3 regions of the Parageobacillus sp. NEAU-HV-2 genome follow, and region 3 is predicted to be linked to each of the others. Evidence: riboswitches for the same ligand, from Rfam matches in the RefSeq annotation. Region 3 holds a riboswitch; each other region holds the start of a gene.
The links. Region 3 has a riboswitch for thiamine pyrophosphate ahead of thiM (hydroxyethylthiazole kinase). Riboswitches for the same ligand answer to the same signal wherever they lie in the genome.
Positions count from the first base shown of each region.

Region 1: linked by a shared signal. The riboswitch ahead of tenA (thiaminase II) and the one ahead of thiM (hydroxyethylthiazole kinase) in region 3 are both predicted to bind thiamine pyrophosphate.
Region 2: linked by a shared signal. The riboswitch ahead of thiC (phosphomethylpyrimidine synthase ThiC) and the one ahead of thiM (hydroxyethylthiazole kinase) in region 3 are both predicted to bind thiamine pyrophosphate.

Region 1 covers NZ_JBXUJJ010000001.1:85,751-89,031, reverse strand. The annotation lists partial or broken gene AC1WMD_RS00560 (ABC transporter ATP-binding protein) at 1-271, opposite strand, end outside; gene AC1WMD_RS00555 (ECF transporter S component) at 366-956, opposite strand; gene tenA (thiaminase II) at 940-1,638, opposite strand; TPP riboswitch at 1,749-1,856, opposite strand; gene AC1WMD_RS00545 (YbjQ family protein) at 1,924-2,238, opposite strand; gene AC1WMD_RS00540 (class I SAM-dependent rRNA methyltransferase) at 2,397-3,281, shown strand, end outside.
Region 2 covers NZ_JBXUJJ010000010.1:115,588-118,868, reverse strand. The annotation lists gene AC1WMD_RS15300 (methyl-accepting chemotaxis protein) at 1-1,144, shown strand, start outside; TPP riboswitch at 1,203-1,317, shown strand; gene thiC (phosphomethylpyrimidine synthase ThiC) at 1,468-3,189, shown strand.
Region 3 covers NZ_JBXUJJ010000003.1:253,238-256,518, reverse strand. The annotation lists gene AC1WMD_RS07595 (glycosyltransferase family 2 protein) at 1-944, shown strand, start outside; TPP riboswitch at 997-1,110, shown strand; gene thiM (hydroxyethylthiazole kinase) at 1,172-1,984, shown strand; gene thiD (bifunctional hydroxymethylpyrimidine kinase/phosphomethylpyrimidine kinase) at 2,000-2,803, shown strand; gene thiE (thiamine phosphate synthase) at 2,813-3,281, shown strand, end outside.

The sequences.
Region 1 (3,281 bases), on a different contig from region 3:
GCGTTTGGATCCGATGGTGCATCTCGCTTCTCGGCACGCCGATGTTTTCAAGGGCAAAAGCAATTTCCTCGTCCGCAAACGGCATGCAAAACTGCGTATCCGGATCTTGAAACACATATCCCCAGTTCGTCGGGAGCTGCAAGCGCTCCGCCTTCATCGGCACGTCGATCGAATGCGGAATCAATCCAGACAGCACTTGCAACAACGTCGATTTGCCGCACCCGGACGGACCGAGCAGCAATACTTTTTCTCCCTCGTAAATGGTAAGTGATAAATCTTTAAACAACAGCGTATCTTTGCCTGGAAATTTTAAGCGGAGCCGCTCTACAGCAACGATCGGTTTCATTGCTTCACCGCCACCTTTTTCAGCGATCGAGCGCATCATAATCATCTTTCGAAGCCGGACGCAACATTTGCGTTACCCCCGTTTTCTCTAACGCTTTTACTAGCGAAACGGCGAAAAATCCGGAAATCACCACCGCGCCGACAAAGCGGGCAATCAAGAATAACGCCAAGTTCCAAGGTGCCAGCGCTTCAATGTATCCTTTGTAAAAATCCATCACCAGCGAGCCGATGGTCGCCCCGATCGCGCCGAGCGACACAGCCAATGCGTCAAATCTCTTATAACGAAATGCCGCAAACACCGCTTCCGCCAACAACCCTTGAATCACTCCGTAAATAAGCACTTCAAGCCCCCATTCAGAGCCCATGATCAATTCACCGGAAGAAGCGGCAATTTCCGCCAACAGGGCAACTCCTGGCTTGCGAATGAGCAAATAAGCTACTGACGCGGCGATAAACCACATGCCATAAATCAATTGGTCAAGATGAAAGCCAAACACTTTCACAAAGTCGTACAACGGTCCCCACACTTTATAAATGATGCCGAATACCACCGCAATCACAATCGTTGTTAAAATATCAGCGAGTTTCAATCCTTTAGTTGTTGTGGACATACGCTTGCATCTCCTTTCTTGCTGATGGCCATGTTTCTAAACGATAAGCCATTTCCCAAAATTCGTACTCATACTCACTGCTGATCAGAAAATGCTGCTCCATCCGCTTGCGGTCCGCTTCCGTGACCGCTTCGGCGATCGCATCCAAACGGGCGATTTGCTCTTCTACTAAACTGCGGAACCAATCAGAACTATACGTACCAATCCATTTTTGATAAATCGGCTCGTCTGGCTTGCAATCTTTTAATCTTTCGCCAATCTCATAATAAAGCCAGTAGCACGGTAAAATCGCGGCAATGACGTCGCCTAAATGCCCTTCATACGCCGCCCGGTACATATGGGACGTGTAGGCGTATGCCGTTGGCGCCGGGATAAAAGCCGCTTTTTCTTCGTCAGTAATGCCAAGCAGTTCGGCAAACGTCTCATGCAAGGACAATTCCGCTTCGCATGTGCTCTGGGCATGATGCGCCAGCCTTGCGGTTGTCGCTAGATCTGGAGACTTCGCCGCCCCGATCGCTTGCACTCTCGCAAAATGGCGCAAATAATAGGCATCCTGCATCACATAATAGCGGAAACGGGTGAGATCAAGCGTCCCTTCTCCTAATTCTTTGACAAACGGGTGATGAAAGCTTGCCTGCCAGATCGGGTCAGCCTTTTTCCTCACTTCTTTTGCAAATGACATCCTCTTCTCCCCCTTTTTTCGTAAAAAATAAACGCCACTTCCTTTACAAAGGCGTAAAGAAAGTGGCGTTGCATACGAGTCGTCAAAACTACAGCAAAATATCGATCCGCGACTGCGCTGCTCCACTTCCCTACGCTGGTATTACCCAGATCAGGTTCTAAGGGTCTCAAAGGCACACTTTGATCTCAGCCTTTCTAAAGGCCCCCCTAGTGGATTGCGTCCGTTATGAAATTTTTTTGTTTGAGTTTATCATATCACTTGGAAAATGGTTGTCAACCCTTTTTCCTATTCCACCATCACTGCCGTGCCGTATGCCAAAATTTCCGACGTATTCGCCATAATCGCCGCCGTTGTGATCCGCACGCCGATCACCGCGTTCGCCCCTTGGCGCCTCGCCTCTTCCACCATGCGTTCAATCGCGATCTTTCTCGCTTCATCCATCATTTCCGTATACGCTTTAATCTCCCCACCGACGATCGTTTTCAGCCCGGCCATAATATCTTTGCCGATATGTTTGGACTGCACCGTATTGCCTTGGACAAACCCGATATACTCTTTCACTTGTTTTCCCGGTATGTAATCCGTTGTCGCAATGATCATGGCATCCCTCTTTTCCTTCTATGCTATGTTTATCATTATTCGATATCTCAAAAAAATAACCCTGTCAAATGTCGACAAACGTTGTCTTCATTGCGTCTTTGCCCGCAATTCGGTATTATTAAAAACGCAAATGACTACATCATATTGGAGTGGAGAATGTGGCGAAAGTATTTTTAAAACGAAACCGAAAAAAACGGCTCGAACAAGGTCATCCATGGATTTTTCAAAGCGAAGTTGATCATATTGAAGGCGATTTTGCACCGGGAGATTTCGTCGATGTATACAATCATCAGAACTACTTTTTAGCCAAAGGCTATATTAATCCAAAATCGCAAATGATTGTCCGCGTGTTGACGCAAAATCCCGAGGATGAGTTAAATGAGCAATTTTTTGTCGAGCGCATCCGCCAAGCATGGGCGTATCGCGAACGGATGATTCCCGGCGTCCGCTCATGCCGCGCCATTTATGGGGAAGCCGACTTTTTGCCAGGGCTGATCGTGGATAAGTACGAAGACGTGCTTGTCGCGCAAATTCTTTCCCTCGGCATGGAAAAACGAAAAGACTGGATTTTGCGCGGCTTATTGGAAGTGTTTCAGCCACGGGCGATTTATTTGCGCAATGACGTGTACGTCCGCGAACTCGAAGGACTAGAGCAGGAAAAAGGCTTTTGGTACGGCGAAGCGGAAACGGAAGTGCTCATTGAAGAAAACGGCGTCAAATATATTGTCGATATTGAAAATGGACAAAAGACAGGATTTTTCTTCGACCAGCGGCAAAATCGGGCGGCAATTAAACCGCTCATTGACAGCAACACGACAGTGCTTGACTGCTTTACCCATACCGGTTCGTTTATGCTGAACGCCTGCTTATACGGGGCAAAACATGTCACCGCGGTCGATATTTCCGAACACGCGATTGAAACAGCGAAGCGCAACGCAGCCTTAAACGGCTTTACGAACGTCGAATTTGTCGTCGCCAACGCCTTTGACTATTTGCGCGAAGCGGTTCGCGACGGAAAACAATGGGATGTTGTCATCATCGAT
Region 2 (3,281 bases), on a different contig from region 3:
GTGGACATTTGTGATTACGGTATTATTTGGAGCCATTCTTGGCATCGTTTCCGCTATGTTGAATTATCGGCGATTTATCGCACCCATTGCTATTATTAATCATCATTTAGATAAAATGACAAATGGAGATTTGTCCACACGTGTTCCTATGAATGAAGTAAGACAATTAAAGCCGATCGCACTCTCGCTCAATAACATGGCCCAAGCGTGGCAGGAAGTCATCGCCAACATTCAGCGCCATTCCGATGAGATGGCGCAATTTTCCGGACAGTTAACAGCCATCGCGGAACAAACGACGAAAGCAGCGGAACAAATTGCGTCAACAATGGAGACGATTTCCTTAAGTTCGGAACAGCAAGTAAAGACGGTGCAAGAAACATCGTTAGCGATGAACGATATCTCCGATACGCTTATGCAAGTGGCGACGAATACGAAGCACGTCTCAACGAACGTAAATGAAACATCGACAAAAGCGCAATCCGGAAAACAGTCGATTTCGCAAATGGAAGAGCAAATGCAGTTTATTTATGAACATGTTCAATCACTTGGACAAGTTATCAAAGGTCTTGGAGAGCGTTCGAACGAAATTGGCCAAATCACCCAAGTGATTACAGGCATCGCTTCGCAAACGAATTTGCTTGCCTTAAATGCGGCGATTGAGGCAGCAAGAGCTGGGGAGCAAGGAAAAGGGTTCGCCGTTGTGGCGGATGAAGTTCGCAAATTGGCGGAACAGTCTGCTCAGTCCGCACAGCAAATTTCGCAGCTGATCGGCTATATCCAAGAAGAAACGGAAAAAGCGATTGAATCGATGGAAACAGTAGTTAGCGAAGTATCGCAAGGGCTCGATGTTGCGCAAACGGCTGGACAATCGTTTGAACAAATCCGCCAATCTATCAGCGAAGTCAATGCCCAAATCGAACAAGTATCCACATCGATCGGGCAAATGACGGAAAACGCGCAACGGGTAGCTGCATCCATTGAGCACATGACAGAGATTGTGGAACAATCTTCTTCTGGAGCAGCAAACATTTCGGCGGCGACACAAGAACAAATGGCATCGATGGAGGAAATTGCTTCGTCCGCCTCGTCGTTAAACAAAATGGCAGAAGATATGCAAACGATGTTGAAGCGGTTTACGGTATAAAACTGTTTACATTGCTTTATAAACATGTTAAGATTAAGAAAATTAAATAACTTTGTCGCTTATCTACTAGGGGAGTCCAATAGCTTGGACTGAGAAAAGAACGCGCTTAAGTTCTTTGACCCTTTGAACCTGATCTGGGTTATGCCAGCGTAGGGAAGTAGATAGCGGGAGTGTATGTGTTTGTTGCGTACGTTTCGCTATTTGCGTTCCATCGGGTTCTTTTAGAGAACCCGATTTTTATTTCCGCATATATTCTCCTATCTTGCCCCGCGTTTTGGTGTAACTTCAGGTCCTCACTACTATTTTGAAGGAGGAGAAGTTACATGCAAAACATCCCATCTTTCATGCAATTTCCTGCCAGTAAAAAGGTGTACGTCGAAGGTTCACGGCCGGATATTCGCGTTCCGATGAGAGAAATTACGTTAAGTCCGACAAAGACGGAAACAGGAATCATCGAAAATGAACCTGTTCGTGTTTATGACACAAGCGGTCCTTACACCGATCCTGATTTTCAGCCGGACATTCAAAAAGGATTGCCGACGCTAAGAAAACGATGGATTTTAGAAAGAGAGGATGTTGAAGAATACGAAGGTCGTCCCGTGAAACCGGAAGATAACGGATTTCGTAATGGGAAACAATCCGAGATTGTTCTGCCTTTCGAGAGAAAACCGCTGCGCGCAAAAAAAGGAAAAACTGTGACGCAAATGCATTACGCAAAACGAGGGATTATTACGCCGGAGATGGAATTTGTTGCGATTCGTGAAAATATAGATCCGGAAATCGTGCGCCAGGAAGTTGCCGCAGGCAGAGCGATTATTCCTTCGAATATTAACCATCCGGAAAGTGAACCGATGATTATTGGGAGTCGTTTTCATGTAAAAATTAACGCGAATATTGGCAATTCCGCAGTAACATCCTCCATTGAAGAAGAAGTAGAAAAAATGCTTTGGGCGGTGCGCTGGGGAGCAGACACGATTATGGACTTATCGACGGGAAAACATATTCATGCGACACGAGAATATATTATTCGCAATTCCCCTGTACCTGTCGGGACGGTTCCGATTTATCAAGCGCTCGAAAAAGTGAACGGCGTCGTCGAAGACTTAACGTGGGAAGTTTACCGTGATACGCTCATCGAACAAGCGGAACAAGGGGTAGACTATTTTACGATTCATGCGGGCGTGCTGCTTCGTTACATACCAATGACAGTCAATCGAACGACTGGCATTGTTTCACGCGGCGGCTCGATTATGGCACAATGGTGTTTAGCACACCACGAAGAAAACTTTTTATATACGCATTTTGAAGAAATATGCGAGATTTTAAAAACGTACGATATTGCCGTATCGCTTGGCGACGGATTGCGGCCGGGGTCGATTGCCGATGCCAATGACGAAGCGCAGTTTGCCGAATTAGAAACGCTCGGAGAATTGACGGAAATCGCGTGGAAGCATGATGTACAAGTGATGATCGAAGGGCCGGGGCATGTGCCGATGCATAAAATTAAGGAAAACGTCGACAAGCAAGTGGAAATTTGCAAAGGCGCGCCGTTTTATACGCTAGGTCCGCTCACGACCGATATCGCGCCGGGATATGACCATATTACATCGGCGATTGGCGCGGCGATCATCGGCGCGTACGGAACGGCCATGCTTTGTTATGTGACGCCGAAAGAGCATTTAGGATTGCCGAACAAAGACGACGTGCGCGAAGGAGTCATCGCTTATAAAATCGCCGCCCACGCCGCTGATTTGGCAAAAGGACATCCAGGCGCGCAGCAGCGGGATGATGCGCTATCGAAAGCACGCTTTGAGTTTCGCTGGAACGATCAATTCAATCTCTCGCTCGACCCGGACCGCGCCCGGGAATATCATGATGAAACATTGCCGGCGGAAGGAGCGAAAGTCGCGCATTTTTGTTCGATGTGCGGACCAAAGTTTTGCTCGATGAAAATCTCGCATGATTTGCAACGAGCGGTTAAAGAAGAAGGGATGAAACAAAAAGCGAAGGAGTTTGTCGAACATGGTTCCTCCCTCTACCAATAATGTTCAGGCGCTGCAGAAGGAGATTGTTGAGCTGAAAGAGAAAATTTCTAAATTAGAACGGCAAATTGCTCACATCCAAAGAAACTGCCGCC
Region 3 (3,281 bases):
AGGCGCTTGTTGCGGAAAAGCTGATTTCCGCTGACAGCACGCTCCTTTTTGTCGATGATGGGAGCCGCGATGCGACATGGGACATCATTTACAAGGCAAGTTTGCGCTATCCGGAAGTAAAGGGGCTGAAACTGGCGCACAATGCGGGACATCAAAACGCGCTGCTGGCGGGAATGTTTGCCGCGAAAACGCGTTCGGACTGCATCGTTTCCATTGATGCCGATTTGCAGGATGATATTGCGGTCATTCGCGATTTTATCCAAAAATTCCAAGAAGGCTATGAAATTGTATATGGGGTGCGCAAGCGGCGCGATACCGATACGTTCTTTAAACGCCATACGGCGCAAGGCTTTTATAAATTAATGAAAGCGATGGGGGTCGAGCTCGTCTATAATCACGCCGATTACCGTTTAATGAGCCGGCGCGCGGTCGAAGCGCTCGAGCGGTTTGAAGAAGTGAACCTGTTTTTGCGCGGCATCGTCCCGCTGCTTGGTTTCCGTTCGACAACGGTGTACTATGATCGAAAAGAGCGGCTGGCCGGAACGACAAAGTATCCGCTGAAGAAAATGATTGCTTTTGCTCTTGATGGGATTACATCGTTCAGCATCACGCCGATCCGCATGATTTCGCTTCTCGGTTTTGTATCTTTTTTCGTCAGCGTAATATTTGGCATCTATTTTCTTGTTTTAAAATTTACCGGCCATACGCAAACAGGCTGGACGTCGCTGATCACCTCGATTTGGCTGCTTGGCGGCCTGCAGCTGATCGCCTTTGGTTTGATTGGCGAATATATTGGGAAGATTTATAAAGAAACGAAACGGCGGCCCCGCTATATCGTCGATTTAGACTTATTTAATCTGCCAATGCCGCATCGTTGGCACCAGCCTTCTTCGCTTCCTGAGGGGGCAGGAGTGCAGGAAATTCCGCATCATCGCCCATCCTAATATTTTGCTTGCAATATCGAAAAAGAAAGAGTAGACTGTTTGGTGAACAACCATATAGCAATGCGGGAGCTTGCGGAAGCAGGCTGAGAGTACGGCTATATTCCGCCGTTGACCGTTTGAACCTGTTTGGGTAATGCCAGCGCAGGGAAAGTGAGGATGGGGCCGCTTTATACACTTTGCTTGCGCGCAAAGTGTTTTTTATTTTCTCAAAAAAGGAGAGGATGGGAATGGTGAATAATCAAGAAGCGGCAAGTGTATTACAAAAGGTGAGACAAGCTAATCCACTTGTACATAACATCACCAATGTTGTCGTCACGAATTTTACCGCCAACGGCTTGCTGGCGCTTGGCGCCTCGCCGGTGATGGCGTACGCGAAAGAGGAAGTGGCCGATATGGCGAAAATCGCCGGGGCGCTTGTCTTAAATATCGGAACATTAAATCCAACAGAAGTAGAAGCGATGCTGATTGCCGGAAAAGCGGCAAACGAAGCCGGTGTTCCGGTTATTTTCGATCCGGTCGGCGCCGGGGCGACGCCATACCGCACGGAGACGGCGCGCCGCATTGCCGCTGCGGTCAAACTGTCCGTTATTCGCGGCAATGCGGCAGAAATTGCCAATGTCATTGGGGAAACGTGGGAGATTAAAGGAGTCGACGCCGGAGAAGGAAGTGGCGATGTCGTTGCCTTGGCGGAAAAAGCGGCGGCACAGCTAAAAACGGTTGTTGCGGTCACGGGAAAAGACGATGTTGTCACAGACGGCAAGACAACATATGTTATCCATAACGGACATCCGCTGCTCACGAAAGTAACGGGAACGGGCTGTTTATTGACCTCTGTGATCGGCGCTTTTGCCGCGGTGGAACAAGATGTGCTGAAAGCAGCGGCAGCCGCGCTTGTCAGCTATGGCGTCGCCGCCGAAATCGCGGCGGGTGAAGCGGGGGAACAAGGACCTGGCAGCTTCCAAATCGCCTTTTTAAACGCGCTTTCCCGCATCGGAGCGGAAGAGATTGGCCGATACGGCCGCATCGAACAAAAAGGATAAAGAGGGGAGAACATGATGGTATATAAAGCTTTGACGATTGCTGGTTCTGACAGCGGTGGTGGCGCCGGAATTCAGGCCGATTTAAAAACATTTCAAGAATTAGGTGTATTTGGCATGTCTGCGCTCACCGCAGTAACGGCGCAAAATACGCTTGGGGTGCAAGGGGTGTACCCGCTGCCACCGGAAGCGGTCGCACAACAAATTGAATCCGTCGGAACTGATTTAGGAGCGGATGCAGTAAAAACGGGGATGTTGTTTAGTGCAGAAATTATTGAAGCGGTTGCTGCAAAAGTGAAGCAATTCGGGTGGGACCGTCTCGTCGTCGACCCGGTCATGATCGCTAAAGGCGGCGCACCATTGTTGCAAGAAGCGGCGGTAAGCGCATTAAAAACGCATTTGCTTCCGCTAGCGATGGTGGTTACCCCGAACATTCCGGAAGCAGAAGCATTAACCGGTCTTACGATTCGAACGATGGATGACCGCAAGGAAGCAGCGAAACGTCTGCATGAACTAGGAGTGAAGTATGTTGTGATTAAAGGCGGCCATGACGATGATGGGGAAGAAACGGTCGATGTATTATATGACGGCAGGGAATTTTTCTATTTCACAAGCAAACGCATCGAAACAAAACATACGCACGGAACAGGATGTACGTTTGCAGCAGCGATAACAGCAGAGCTCGCAAAAGGAAAAACGGTACAGGAAGCAGTGCAGACGGCGAAATTGTTTATTCAAGCGGCAATTGAGCATGAATTAGGAATCGGTCATGGTCACGGCCCGACGAACCATTGGGCGTACCGGGAAAAAACGGCGCGGTAGGTGAGCAGAATGGCGCGAATAGCAAGCGACACAATGAGGGAACAACTAAAAGTATATTTTATCATGGGAAGCGTAAACTGCACAAAAGCGCCGGCAGAAGTATTGGCAGAGGCGGTTGCGGGCGGCGTTACGCTCTTTCAGTTCCGCGAGAAAGGGAGCGGCGCGCTAGTTGGCGAACAAAAATATGAGCTCGCCAAGCAATTGCAGCACATTTGCCAAGAGCATGGCATTCCGTTTATCGTCAATGACGATGTCGAATTGGCCCTTGCTCTTGACGCCGATGGAGTGCATATCGGGCAGGAAGATGAAGACGCGCGTATCGTCCGCGAAAAAATTGGCGATAAAATTCTCGGAGTGTCCGCACATAGTTTGCAAGAAGCACAAGCGGCGGTTGCGGCTGGCGCCGATTATATCGGCGTCGGTCCCATCTATCCGACGAAATCGAAAGAAGATGCGAAAAAAGCGCAAGGTCCGGAGA